One region of the Streptomyces sp. NBC_01520 genome, then DNA from elsewhere that is predicted to be linked to it. Evidence: riboswitches for the same ligand, from Rfam matches in the RefSeq annotation. Region 1 holds a riboswitch; the other holds the start of a gene.
What was found. Region 1 has a riboswitch for cobalamin ahead of OG524_RS01420 (ABC transporter substrate-binding protein). Riboswitches for the same ligand answer to the same signal wherever they lie in the genome.
Positions count from the first base shown of each region.

Region 1 (5,503 bases):
CCCGTCGTACCGCCCCGTGGTCTTCCGCGACCGTTCCGCCGGCTACGCCTTTCTGACCCGGTCCACCGCGTCGAGCGACCAGACCATCGACTGGGACGACGGCAACAGCTACCCCGTCATCGACGTGGAGATCTCGGCGGAGAGCCACCCGTTCTTCACGGGCAAGGCGCGTGTGGTCGACACCGAGGGACAGGTCGCCAAATTCGAGCGCCGGTACGGGGACGAGTCAGGCAAGGACGAAGGGGGCAAGGGAGCCTCCTGATCCCTTACCTTCCCGGGACGCACGCCCCTGCGCGGGAGACGGGCCCGATGCCGCGCCTCCGGTGACCCGGGCCACGAACGGGGCGTGCGCGGTGCTCCCGGACGCGGTGCCGTGCACGGCCGGGCACCCGCCACGGCCGGGCCCGCGCACGGCTCCGTGCCCCGCGTACCGTCACCCGGGTTCGTACAGGTCTGACCAGCACACCTGTACCCGGGTGGTGAGTGTCCTCGCCCCCGCCCCGGTCGTTTAGATCTGCATGACCGTGCCCCTTACCGACACCGCCCCACTATCCACCGTCGATCTGCTGACCGGCGTCCTCCTGGGCGCCGGCTACCGCCGCGAGCACGGCTTCTGGCAGCGGCTGATCAGTACAGAACCGTTCCGCCGCCCCGCGGGCGGGACCCCCGAGGAGCGCCTGGGCCTCGCCTACGAAAGGCTGCGCATCCTCAACCGCTCCCTCGACAGCGGAGCACGCCTCGCCGCCGACCCGCGCGCACTCGCCGCCCTGCACGAATGGCTGGGCCCGGTGGACCCCGCGCTCACCACCGTGGCGGGCATCCACTACAACCTCTTCCTCGGCAGCCTCCTCGACCACGACGCCGTCGGCAGCCGCGACCTGTCGGACCACCTGACGATGCGCCGCGTCGGCACCTTCCTCTGTACGGAGGTGGCGCACGGCAACGACGCGGCGGCCATGGAGACCACCGCCACGTACGACCGCGCGCGCGACGGCTTCGTGCTGCACACTCCGAACGCGGGTGCGCAGAAGTTCATGCCCAACACCAGCCCGGCGGGCGGGCCGAAGTCCGGACTGGTCGCCGCGCGTCTGATGGACGACGGCGAGGACCACGGGATCCGCCTCTTCCTCGTACCGCTCACCGACGACGTGCGGGCTCTGCCCGGGGTACGCGTGCGGCGTCTGCCCGCCAGGATGGGCAGCCCCGTGGACCACTGCCTGACCGCGTTCGACCAGCTGTTCGTGGAGCGGTCCGCGTTGCTGGGAGCGCGGGAGGGAGGCGGCGGGCAGGGGGACTTCAGCAGCACGCGGGCCGATCGCCGGCGACGCTTCCTGACCTCCATCGGCCGGGTCGTTCCCGGCCGGATCTCCATGAGCGCCTGCGCCGCGGGCTCGGCCAGGGCCACCCTCGCCGTCGCCGTCCGCTACGGCGGGCACCGGATGATCTCCGGTGCCCGGGGCGCCCGTACCGTCCCCGTCAACGCCCACCGGACCCACCACGGGCCGCTCGCCTCGGCCATGGCGACGGTGTTCGCCATGAGTCTTCTGCACCGCCGGGCGCTGGACCGGTGGGAGGTCTGCACCGAGGAGGACCGGGCCGCGGCGGAACGGCTCGTCGCCGTCGCCAAGGCCTGGATCACCTGGCAGGCACGCGCCGTCATCGTCCAGTGCCGTGAACGCTGCGGTGCGCAGGCGTTGCTGGAGAACAACGGCATGACCGAGCTCGTCACCGGCGTGGAGGGCGCCATCACCGCGGAGGGCGACAACGTCGCCCTGTACAGCAAGGCGGCCGCGGACCTGCTCCTCGCGGCCGACCCCGACCGGTGGGACACCCCGCTCGACCGCACCCCCGGTGACCTGGCCGATCCGTACTTCCTCGGCAGACTCCTCGCGGCCGTCGAGAAGATCTGGTTCGGCCGGGCCAGGGAGCGGTTGCTCTCGGCGATCCACGACGACAGGCTCGCACGGTGGAACGCGGGCTCCGGGCCCGCCCTGCGCGGAGTCGAGGCCCACGCCTACCGGCAGGCCGCCGAGGCCTTCGCGCAGGCACGCGCCGCGCTGCCCGGCGGGGCCGCGCGGGAGCGGCTGACGGAGCTGGAGCGGCTGTTCGCCCTCGAATGGGTGGCCCGCAACAGCGGCGACCTGCTGGCCGCGGGTCTCCTGAGCGCCGATCAGGTCGACCAGTTGCCCGACGCCACCGAGGAGCTGATCGCGGCCGTCGCCGCGCACGCCCCCGAACTGGCCGAGTCCTTCGCGCTGCCCGCCGAACTGCTCGCGGACTGGCCGATCGCGGGACCCGACTACGCCGACGCGTACGACGACCCCGAGGGGCCCTGGCAGGCCGGGGCGGCGCTCGCGTCGGCGGGCACGGTGTGAGCGCCGAACGGGCCGTTCGCGGACGCCCCGGCACCACCGTCCCGGGCCGCCGGGGTGTGCGCGAGACCATGGAGATCCTCGGTCTGCGGGCCGTTCTGCTGGCGTACTGGGGCACCACATCCCTGCTCGCCCGCCGCACGAAACCCCAGGCCGGTTGAGGCGAATCGGTTCGCCGCACACCCTGACGGCACGATGGGCAACCAGTGGGCGAGGGAGGTGCGCGGGGGTGTGCGGCAGATGCCTGTGCACCCCCTCCCGGCGCGTGCGGGCCGCCCGATCGCTGCGTGATAGCTTGCAGACGCCAGTCGCACTCCACGTGGAGTCAGGGAATCCGGTGAGAGTCCGGAGCTGACGCGCAGCGGTGAGGGGGACGGGCGGGGCCAACAGCCACTGGGACACTCTCGGGTGCCCCGGGAAGGCGTCCCGTCCGGACGAACCCGAGTCCGAAAACCTGCTGGCACCCCGCTTCCGTACCGGGAGCGGTATTCCGTACGGGCTTCGCGCAAGAGCCCAGAGACGCAGAGGGATTCCGTGCCGTCCATACCCAGTGCCGTACGCCGAACCGTCATGCTCACCGCGGGACTTGTCCTGATCGGTGCCTGCGGCGGCGGGAACACGAGCCCGTCCGGAGAGGCCGCGAAGGACGGCGGTGCCGGATATCCGGTGACGCTGAAGAACTGCGGTCGCACGGTGACGGTCGGGGCCGCACCGCGCCGCGCGGTCTCCCTGAACCAGGGATCGACCGAGATCCTGTTCTCCCTGGGCCTCGCCGACCGGCTCGTGGGCACCGCGACCTGGACCGACCCGGTGATGAAGGGCCTGGAGAAGGCCGACGCCGCGGTACCCCGCATCGCGGATAACAACCCCTCGTCGGAGAAGGTCCTCGACAAGGAACCCGACTTCGTCAGCGCCTCGTTCGAGTCGACACTCGGCAAGGGCGGTGTCGCGCCCCGCGAGCAGTTCGAGAAGCTCGGTGTGCCGACCTACCTCTCGCCGACCGACTGCACGGCCAAGGACAACACCGGCAGCAGCGACGGCTCCCGCACGAAGCCCCTCACCATGGACAGCGTCTACGGCGAAGTCCACGACCTGGCGAAGGTGTTCGGCGTGCAGGAGCGGGGCGACGCACTCGTCGCCGATCTCCGGAAGCGGATCGGGACGGCGACCGCGGACATCGACGCCTCCGGCACCACCCTGCTCTACTGGTTCGCGAACTCCGAGGCCCCCTACCTGGCCGGCTGCTGCGGAGCGCCCGGCATCATCACCAAGGAACTCGGCGCGAAGAACGTCTTCGACGACACCCACGAGGAATGGCCCCAGATCAACTGGGAGACCGTCGCCGACCGCAACCCCGACGTCCTCGTCATCGGCGACCTGACGCGCAAGTCGCAGACCGCCGAGAGCGCCGAGAAGAAGATCGAGTTCCTGGAGACCAACCCCGCCACGAAGAACATGGACGCGGTCCGGCACAAGCGCTACGTCCTCCTCAGCGGCCAGGCGATGAACCCGACCATCCGCACCGTCGAGGGCGTGGAGGCGGTCGCCGCCGGGCTGCGCTCCTTCGGGCTCGCCGGGTGACCGTCACCCGCGGAGCGACCGTCACCGAACAGGCCCCGGGCGTACTTCCGGACAGAGCGCCCGCCCGCGTCCTGCGCGACGGCCTGCTCTGGAGCGGCGGTGTCGCCCTGCTGCTCCTGTCCGTCGCGGTCGCCGTCACGATCGGGCCGGCCCGCATCTCCGTCCCCGACGTCTGGTCCGCGGTGGCCTCCCACCTCGGTCTGGGCGACACCCGGCTCACCCCGATCCGGGACGGCATCATCTGGAACCTGCGCATGCCCCGCACCCTGCTCGCCGCGGTCTGCGGGGCGGGGCTCGCCGTGTGCGGAACGGTGATGCAGTCCCTGCTGCGCAACCCGCTCGCCGACCCGTTCGTCCTCGGCGTGTCCTCCGGGGCGTCCACCGGAGCGGTCGTCGTCGTCGTCCTCGGGGTCGGCGGGGGAGCGGTGTCGATCTCCACCGGGGCCTTCGTCGGTGCCCTGTGCTCGTTCGCCCTCGTGCTCCTGCTCAGCCACACCCTCGGCGGATCGACCGACCGGGTCGTGCTGTCCGGGGTCGCCGCCATGCAGCTGTTCTCCGCGCTCACCTCCTTCGTCGTGATGACGGCCGCCGACGCCGAACAGACCCGGGGCGTGCTGTTCTGGCTGCTGGGCTCCCTGAGCGGGGTCGGCTGGACCGATGTGTGGATGTGCTCCGCGGTGCTCGCCGTGACGCTGCTGATCTGCCTGGGACACGCCCGTACCCTCGACGCGTTCGCGTTCGGCCAGGACGCGGCGGCGGCCCTCGGCATCCATGTCGCCCGTACCCGGATCGTGCTGCTCTGCACGACCGCGCTGCTCACCGCGGCGCTCGTCAGCTCGGCCGGCGCCATCGGGTTCGTCGGCCTCGTCCTGCCGCACGCCGCCCGCGCGCTGACCGGCTCGGGACACCGTCGGCTGCTGCCCGTCACCGCGCTCGCCGGGGCGGTGTTCCTGGTCTGGGTCGACACACTGGCCCGGACCGTCCTCGACCCGCAGGAGGTGCCGGTCGGTGTGTTCACCGCCCTGATCGGCGTGCCCGCCTTCGTCCTGGTCCTGTACCGCACCCGGAGGAGCACATGACGGACACCGGCCTGCGGGCCGAGCGGGTGACCCGCGAGGCGGGCGGACGGATCGTCCTCGACGGCGTGAGCATCGCCCCGCCGCCCGGCGCCACGGTCGGGCTCCTGGGCCCGAACGGCTCGGGCAAGTCCACGCTGCTGCGGGTGATGGCCGGGGTCCTCACCCCGGGCGCGGGCGTCGTCACCCTCGACGGCCGCACACTCGCGGACACCGGCCGCCGCACGGTGGCCCGGCGCGTGGCCGTCGTCGACCAGCACGCCGTCACCCAGGTCGAGCTGAGTGTGCTCGACGTCATACGACTCGGCCGCATCCCGCACCGGCGTGCCTGGTCCGCACCCGGCCCCGAGGACGAGGCCGCCGTGCGCGAGGCACTGGCGCGCACCGGACTGGCCGACCGTGCCGGGCAGTCCTGGCACACCCTGTCCGGGGGTGAGCGCCAGCGGGTCCAGATCGCCCGCGCCCTCGCGCAGC
Region 1 covers NZ_CP109404.1:307,104-312,606, reverse strand. Annotated here, with positions in the region: gene OG524_RS01435 (type B 50S ribosomal protein L31) at 1-262, shown strand, start outside; gene OG524_RS01430 (acyl-CoA dehydrogenase) at 519-2,375, shown strand; gene OG524_RS01425 (hypothetical protein) at 2,372-2,533, shown strand; cobalamin riboswitch at 2,661-2,849, shown strand; gene OG524_RS01420 (ABC transporter substrate-binding protein) at 2,943-3,953, shown strand; gene OG524_RS01415 (FecCD family ABC transporter permease) at 3,950-5,032, shown strand; gene OG524_RS01410 (ABC transporter ATP-binding protein) at 5,029-5,503, shown strand, end outside.

Region 2 (5,503 bases), 7.2 Mb from region 1:
GGAGGGCCAGTGCCTGAACTACGAGGCCTGGACCCTCCGCCCCGGAAGTTGCGCTCCCGCAGTCGTTCTCCTACGCCGAATTCGACACGCGGTCCAGCCACTCCGTCATCATCGCCGACTCCGCCGTACTGAGCCCGGATCCGTGCGACCGGCGAAGGAGGGCGCTCAACCGAGCCGCGGTGGACGGGACTTCCGTGTCCTGCGGTGCGCTCGTTCGCGCGTCCGGCGTGAACACTGCGGCGTGCACGGCATCGCGGAGGCGGGTCGATGCCTCGGCGTCGGAGAAGGTCGCGGGGCGGGATACGAGCATGAGCGCCACGCCCGTGGTGGCCGACATGATCATCTGGGCGGCGAGGGCAGGAGCGACGCGCAGCCTCCCCTGTTCCGCCGCCCGCTCCAGGTCCCGGGTGAGGATGCGGTGGGACTCGGCCGCGGAAGCCGGTGGCGTACGCATCGCGGGGGAATTCATCAGCCGGTACAGGTTCGGGTTCCGTAGGGCGAACTCGACGTGACTGTCCCAGCCGCTACGGAGGTCCTCGATGGGATCAGAGGTGTCGCCGCGCTCCCGCTTGGTCTCCAGGTAGGCGTCGAAGCCGTGGTCGACCACCGCCGACAACAGCCCTTCCTTGTCGCCGAAGTGCCGGTAGAGGGCCGGCGCCCCGACCTGCGCGGCCTCGCACACGGCTCGCGTGGAGATGTCCCCGTCCGGCGACTCGGCGACCAGCCTGGCCGCGACTTCGAGGATGCGTGCTCGTGTACTCATCGAAGGGACGCTATCAAGCGGTGTACGGCCCAGGTCAGGCGGCGGCATGGGGAGCCGGCAGGTCGTCGGGCCCGAGAGTCAGCAGTCGTCGAGCCCCATCCGGCCGAGGAACTCGGCACGGGTCCGGTCGGCGAGAACACTGACGGCCTCCCTGCCGTCGCCCGCCGGATCCACATCGGATCCGGAAAGGCCGCTCCCCGTGCTCGGCGTCCACCACCTCGACGACGGCCCCGGCGATCTGCGGCGCGTCGGCGACGGCGAGCGCCAGGTCTTCCGGGCGACCGGATATCCGATCCGTCGGACCCGCGCAGCGCTTCTCGTAGAACTGCAACCGCTGGGACAGCACGCCCAACTCGACGGTCCGGAGATCCACATGATGTTCGGCCGCGCAGCCTGCGGCGGCGGCCACACGCTCCGCCTGCGCCGTGCGCGTCCGGGTGTCGCGCATCGCCATGTGGACCGTGTGCCCGGCGCGCGCCGGGCCTCTGACCGCCGGCCCTCCGAAGCCGCCCCCTCCGCCGGTGATCACGATGACCTTGCCCATGGCCGCGCTCCTCCGTGAGGCGATGACGAGGGTGGACGGGAAGAAGAGGCTCTCCGCGTCAGACGATGCCGCCATTGGCGCGCAGCACCTGCCCGTTCACCCAGCGGGCCGGGCCGGCGAGGAAGGACACGACCTCAGCTATGTCCTGTGGTGTGCCGAGCCGCTCCAGGGGCGGCTGGGCCGCCATCCGCGCGACGGTCTCCTCGTCCTTGCCGTCCAGGAACAGCGCGGTGGCCGTCGGCCCGGGGGCGACGGCGTTGACCGTGATGTCCCGGCCGCGCAGCTCGCGGGCCAGGATCAGCGTCATGGCCTCGACCGCGCCCTTGGTGGCCGCATAGGCGCTGTATCCGGGGAGGGACAGCGACAGCACCGAACTGGAGAAGTTGATGATCGCCCCGCCGCTCCTCAGCCGGCGGGCCGCCTGCTGGTCGACGACGAAGGTGCCGCGGATGTTGGTGCGGTGCATCCGGTCCAGCGCGTCCAGATCGGTGTCGACCAGCGGGGCGAGCGTCATGACGCCCGCGGCGTGGACCACCACGTCGATGCCGCCGAACGCTTCCTCGGCCGCGTCGAAGAGGGCGGCTACGGCCACCTCGTCGGCGACGTCCGCCTGGTGCGCGACAGCCTCGCCACCTGCGGCGACCACAGCCGCCACCGCGGCCTCGGCCTCGGTCCGATTGCCCGCGTAGTTGATGACGACGGCGAAGCCGTCCGCGGCCAGCCTCTCGGCGCTCTCCCGGCCGATACCCCGCGACCCTCCGGTGACGAGAGCGACCCGGCGCGCGGAGGTGGTGGTGTGCTGTTCAGTCATGACGCTTCTCCTGGGAACAGGGGCTGCGACTGCTGCCACGAACCCGGTACGACCACGCTAGCACTCATGCGGTAGCAACGCTATCTTCTGTGGATAACATCGCTACCTTGTTGGAGTGCCACCTGCCGGAGTTCCACCCTGTCGGACCGGATCAACCAGGAAAGACCTGCATGAATACCCCGGACCTCACGGGCACGGACACACAACGATTGAGCCCGCCGGATATCTCCCCGGCGGGCTCAATCGTGCGGTCGCAGGCGTGAGGGTCAGCTCATGGCACCCGCCGAGCGGGCAGCGACACGGTCGGCCGCCACCTCACCACCAGCACTCGGACGCGGCACCAGCAGCCGTTCAGTGAGGTAGCCGAACACGAGACCGAAGCTGACCCAGAGGGTCGCCTGGACCGCGAGTGTCGCCAGCCGGAACTCCCACAGCAGACTGGCGGGGAAGTCCGCGCCGACCTCGTTGAACGAGGGCAGGAAGACGTACGCGAGCCCGACGAGGAGGACGTACGCCCCACCCACGGTGATCGTGGTGTTCCAGTTGCCCAACTGCGGTGCGAGCCGCTTGCCGGTGATGACGGCGGCCACCGCGAGCAGCACACTGAGCGCGACCATCAGGAAGAACAGCCCGGTGCGTTGCCCGATGGTGTCCGGGTTCCCCACCGCCGGCGGGTTGGCCGGGTACTTCAGGAAGGGCACGACGTACACCGTCAGCAGGGCACCCCCCGCGACGAGTGCTGCCGTGGCCCGCGGGCCGAAGGAGCCGATGCGGCCCAGGGCGTAGCAGAAGACGAGTGCGGCGATGCCGCCGACGGCCACGCCGAAGACCAGGACGCCGGTGGCGAGACCGCCGGTGGCCTGCATCGTGCGCGTGACCAGTTCCTCGCCGTGCTCGTGGGCGTGCGTGTGTGCCTGTGCCTCTTCCAGGGCGATGGCGGCGTCCACCCGCGACTCACCGAGGAAGTAGGCCACGGCAAGGGCGAGCGCGCCGGCCAGAAGGCCGGCCAGCATGCCGCGGATGAGCAGAGCTCTGACCGATACGGAGTTCATGAGACGTTCCCCTGGTTCCCGAAGTCTCAGTGGCAGGGGAACCCGAGGAGGTGACGGCCGTCGTGGACCCACTCGTGCACGGCCTCGCCCGAGATGACCGCGGTGGCTCCCTGTTCGGCTCCGACGAAGTACAGCAGGACGAGCATGAGGATGCCGAAGAAGACGGCCCAGGGTGCGATGGCCTTCGGCGAGATGGGCGTGATGACCGGTGCGACGGTGGTGGGGGCGGCAGAATGTGCCATGGCAGAACCTCCTGTGGGAACACGCGTCCCTGTCGTGGTGCCTGAGACGAAGGTGCCGGGTCTGACTCCCCGCAGCGATGCGGGTACACAGTGGCGCGACCGTGCCGGATTCTCACCGGACTTCCGTTTCACCCTCGTCATGGGTGCCGCGACCATACCGCCTGCGGTTCGGCCACCGCCATGGTGCGTCGGCCCCGACAACGGCTCGTGGGACGGGCCGTGTTCCCATGAAGCGCCTACGCAGAAGGCTCCTGTCCGGGAAGTGGAGGCAGAGGATGACGGTACGGGTGATGTTGATCTCACCGGCCATGAACTCCGCGCTGCGGGACGCCCGCTTCGAGGCCGACGCGCCCTTGGACGAGGCCGGTGCGCGCAGTGCCGCAGCCGCCGCTGCCGCCGGTGCGGTACCTGCCGCCGACCACCGGGCGCACGGCCCCTCCGTCCCCTGCCGGCAGACCGCCGAGGCGCTGGGGCTCGCCGGCACGACCGGGCCTGCCGAGCCCGCCCTCCCCGAATCCGCCCTCCGCGACTGGGACATGGGGCGCTGGCGTGGCCGGCGGCTCTCCGAGGTGAGCGCCGCCGAGCCGGACGCGGTGGCGGCCTGGCTCACCGACCCCTCGGCCGCTCCGCACGGCGGCGAGTCGCTGCTGGACCTGACCACCCGGGTGGGCACGCTGCTGGATTCCCCGGCCTGGGGCGTGGGCCGACGGCTTGCGGTCGTCGAACCGGCGGTCGTGCGCGCCGCGATGGTCCATGCCCTGGGTCTGCCGATGGAGACCTTCTGGCGGCTGGATGTCGCCCCGCTGACCCTGACCGAACTCAGCGGAAGGTCCGGCCGCTGGAACCTTCGGTGCGGCCGGCCGCTGGGCCGATAGCGGCCCGCACCCTCCACGGTGCGCCGAGCACGGTCCGGAGGGGGCGGGCGGGCAACCGCGGTTCCCTCAGCCGTGGGGAAGCGCGATCGCTGTGACCGCGATGCCGTTGTCGACCAGCCACTTCCCCTCGTACGACACCGGCATCCCCGGCGCCCGGCGCAGCAGCTCCGCGGTGAACGTGCCTTCGGTGGCGGCCTCGGAGCTCCGGTGGAACGTGATGTCGGCCTCGTCGAAGTCGAGTTCGATCCGGGTGATCGGGAACCACGTCTTGAACACGCTCTCCTTGGCGCTGAAGAGCAGCCGGTCCCAGTGCGGCGTCACGCCCCCCGCCCCGGGAGAAAGCCCCGGGGAAGCCCCCGGGGAGACCCCTGGCAACGCCCCCGAGTAGATCCGCCGCCGCTCCGAGGGCAGCGACACCGCCTCCCACACATCGGGCGGCAGCGGCTCGTTCGGCTCGGCGTCGATGCCGAGCGCGCGGACGTCGGTCGCCCGGGCCATCACCGCGGCACGATAGCCGTCGCAGTGCGTCATGCTGCCCACGATCCCCGCAGGCCACAGCGGTACGCCGCGGTGGCCGCGCAGCACCGGCTGCGGCGGCAGCCCGAGGGTCGCCATGGCCCGTCTCGCGCAGGCGCGTACGGCCGCGAACTCGTGCCTGCGCCGGTCCACGCTCGTGGCGACCAGCAGCGCCTCCTCCGGGTAGAGGGTTCCGGCCGGAGCCTCAGTCTCGTACGTGTCCGCGCACGCCACGTACGCGGGAAGCAGCCGTTCGATCACGACGCGGCGCCCGCATCCCCCGGAGTACCAGGTGAACCAGGTGAACCGGGCGAACCGGGTGAACCGGGTGAACCGGGTGCGGAGCGCGCGACGCCGGACGCCCCCGAAGGACCCCGACCCGCCGGAGCCCCCTCCCCCTCGTACGGAAGGATCTGCCGCAGCAGCCCGCGCGGGTGCCCGCGCTTGCGCCACTCCCGCGGGTAGCCGATCGAGACCTCCTCGAACCGCACACCGTCGTACCAGGTCGTGCGGGGGATGTGCAGATGCCCGTAGACGACGGCCGCGACATTGAAGCGGCGGTGCCAGTCTGCGGTGAGTTCCGTGCCGCACCACTGGGCGAATTCCGGGTACCACATGACCGACGTGGGTTCGCGCACCAGCGGCCAGTGGCCCGCGATCACAAGCGGGACCTCGGGGTCGTGCGCGGCCAGCCGCTCCT
Region 2 covers NZ_CP109404.1:7,549,682-7,555,184, reverse strand. Annotated here, with positions in the region: gene OG524_RS34085 (TetR/AcrR family transcriptional regulator) at 71-763, opposite strand; gene OG524_RS34080 (hypothetical protein) at 798-1,307, opposite strand; gene OG524_RS34075 (SDR family oxidoreductase) at 1,366-2,118, opposite strand; gene OG524_RS34070 (CbtA family protein) at 2,385-3,170, opposite strand; gene OG524_RS34065 (CbtB-domain containing protein) at 3,197-3,412, opposite strand; cobalamin riboswitch at 3,449-3,578, opposite strand; gene OG524_RS34060 (histidine phosphatase family protein) at 3,688-4,287, shown strand; gene OG524_RS34055 (4'-phosphopantetheinyl transferase) at 4,354-5,064, opposite strand; gene OG524_RS34050 (metallophosphoesterase family protein) at 5,061-5,503, opposite strand, start outside.
Region 2: it holds a riboswitch for cobalamin, as region 1 does, so the genes downstream of both, OG524_RS34065 (CbtB-domain containing protein) here and OG524_RS01420 (ABC transporter substrate-binding protein) in region 1, are expected to answer to the same signal.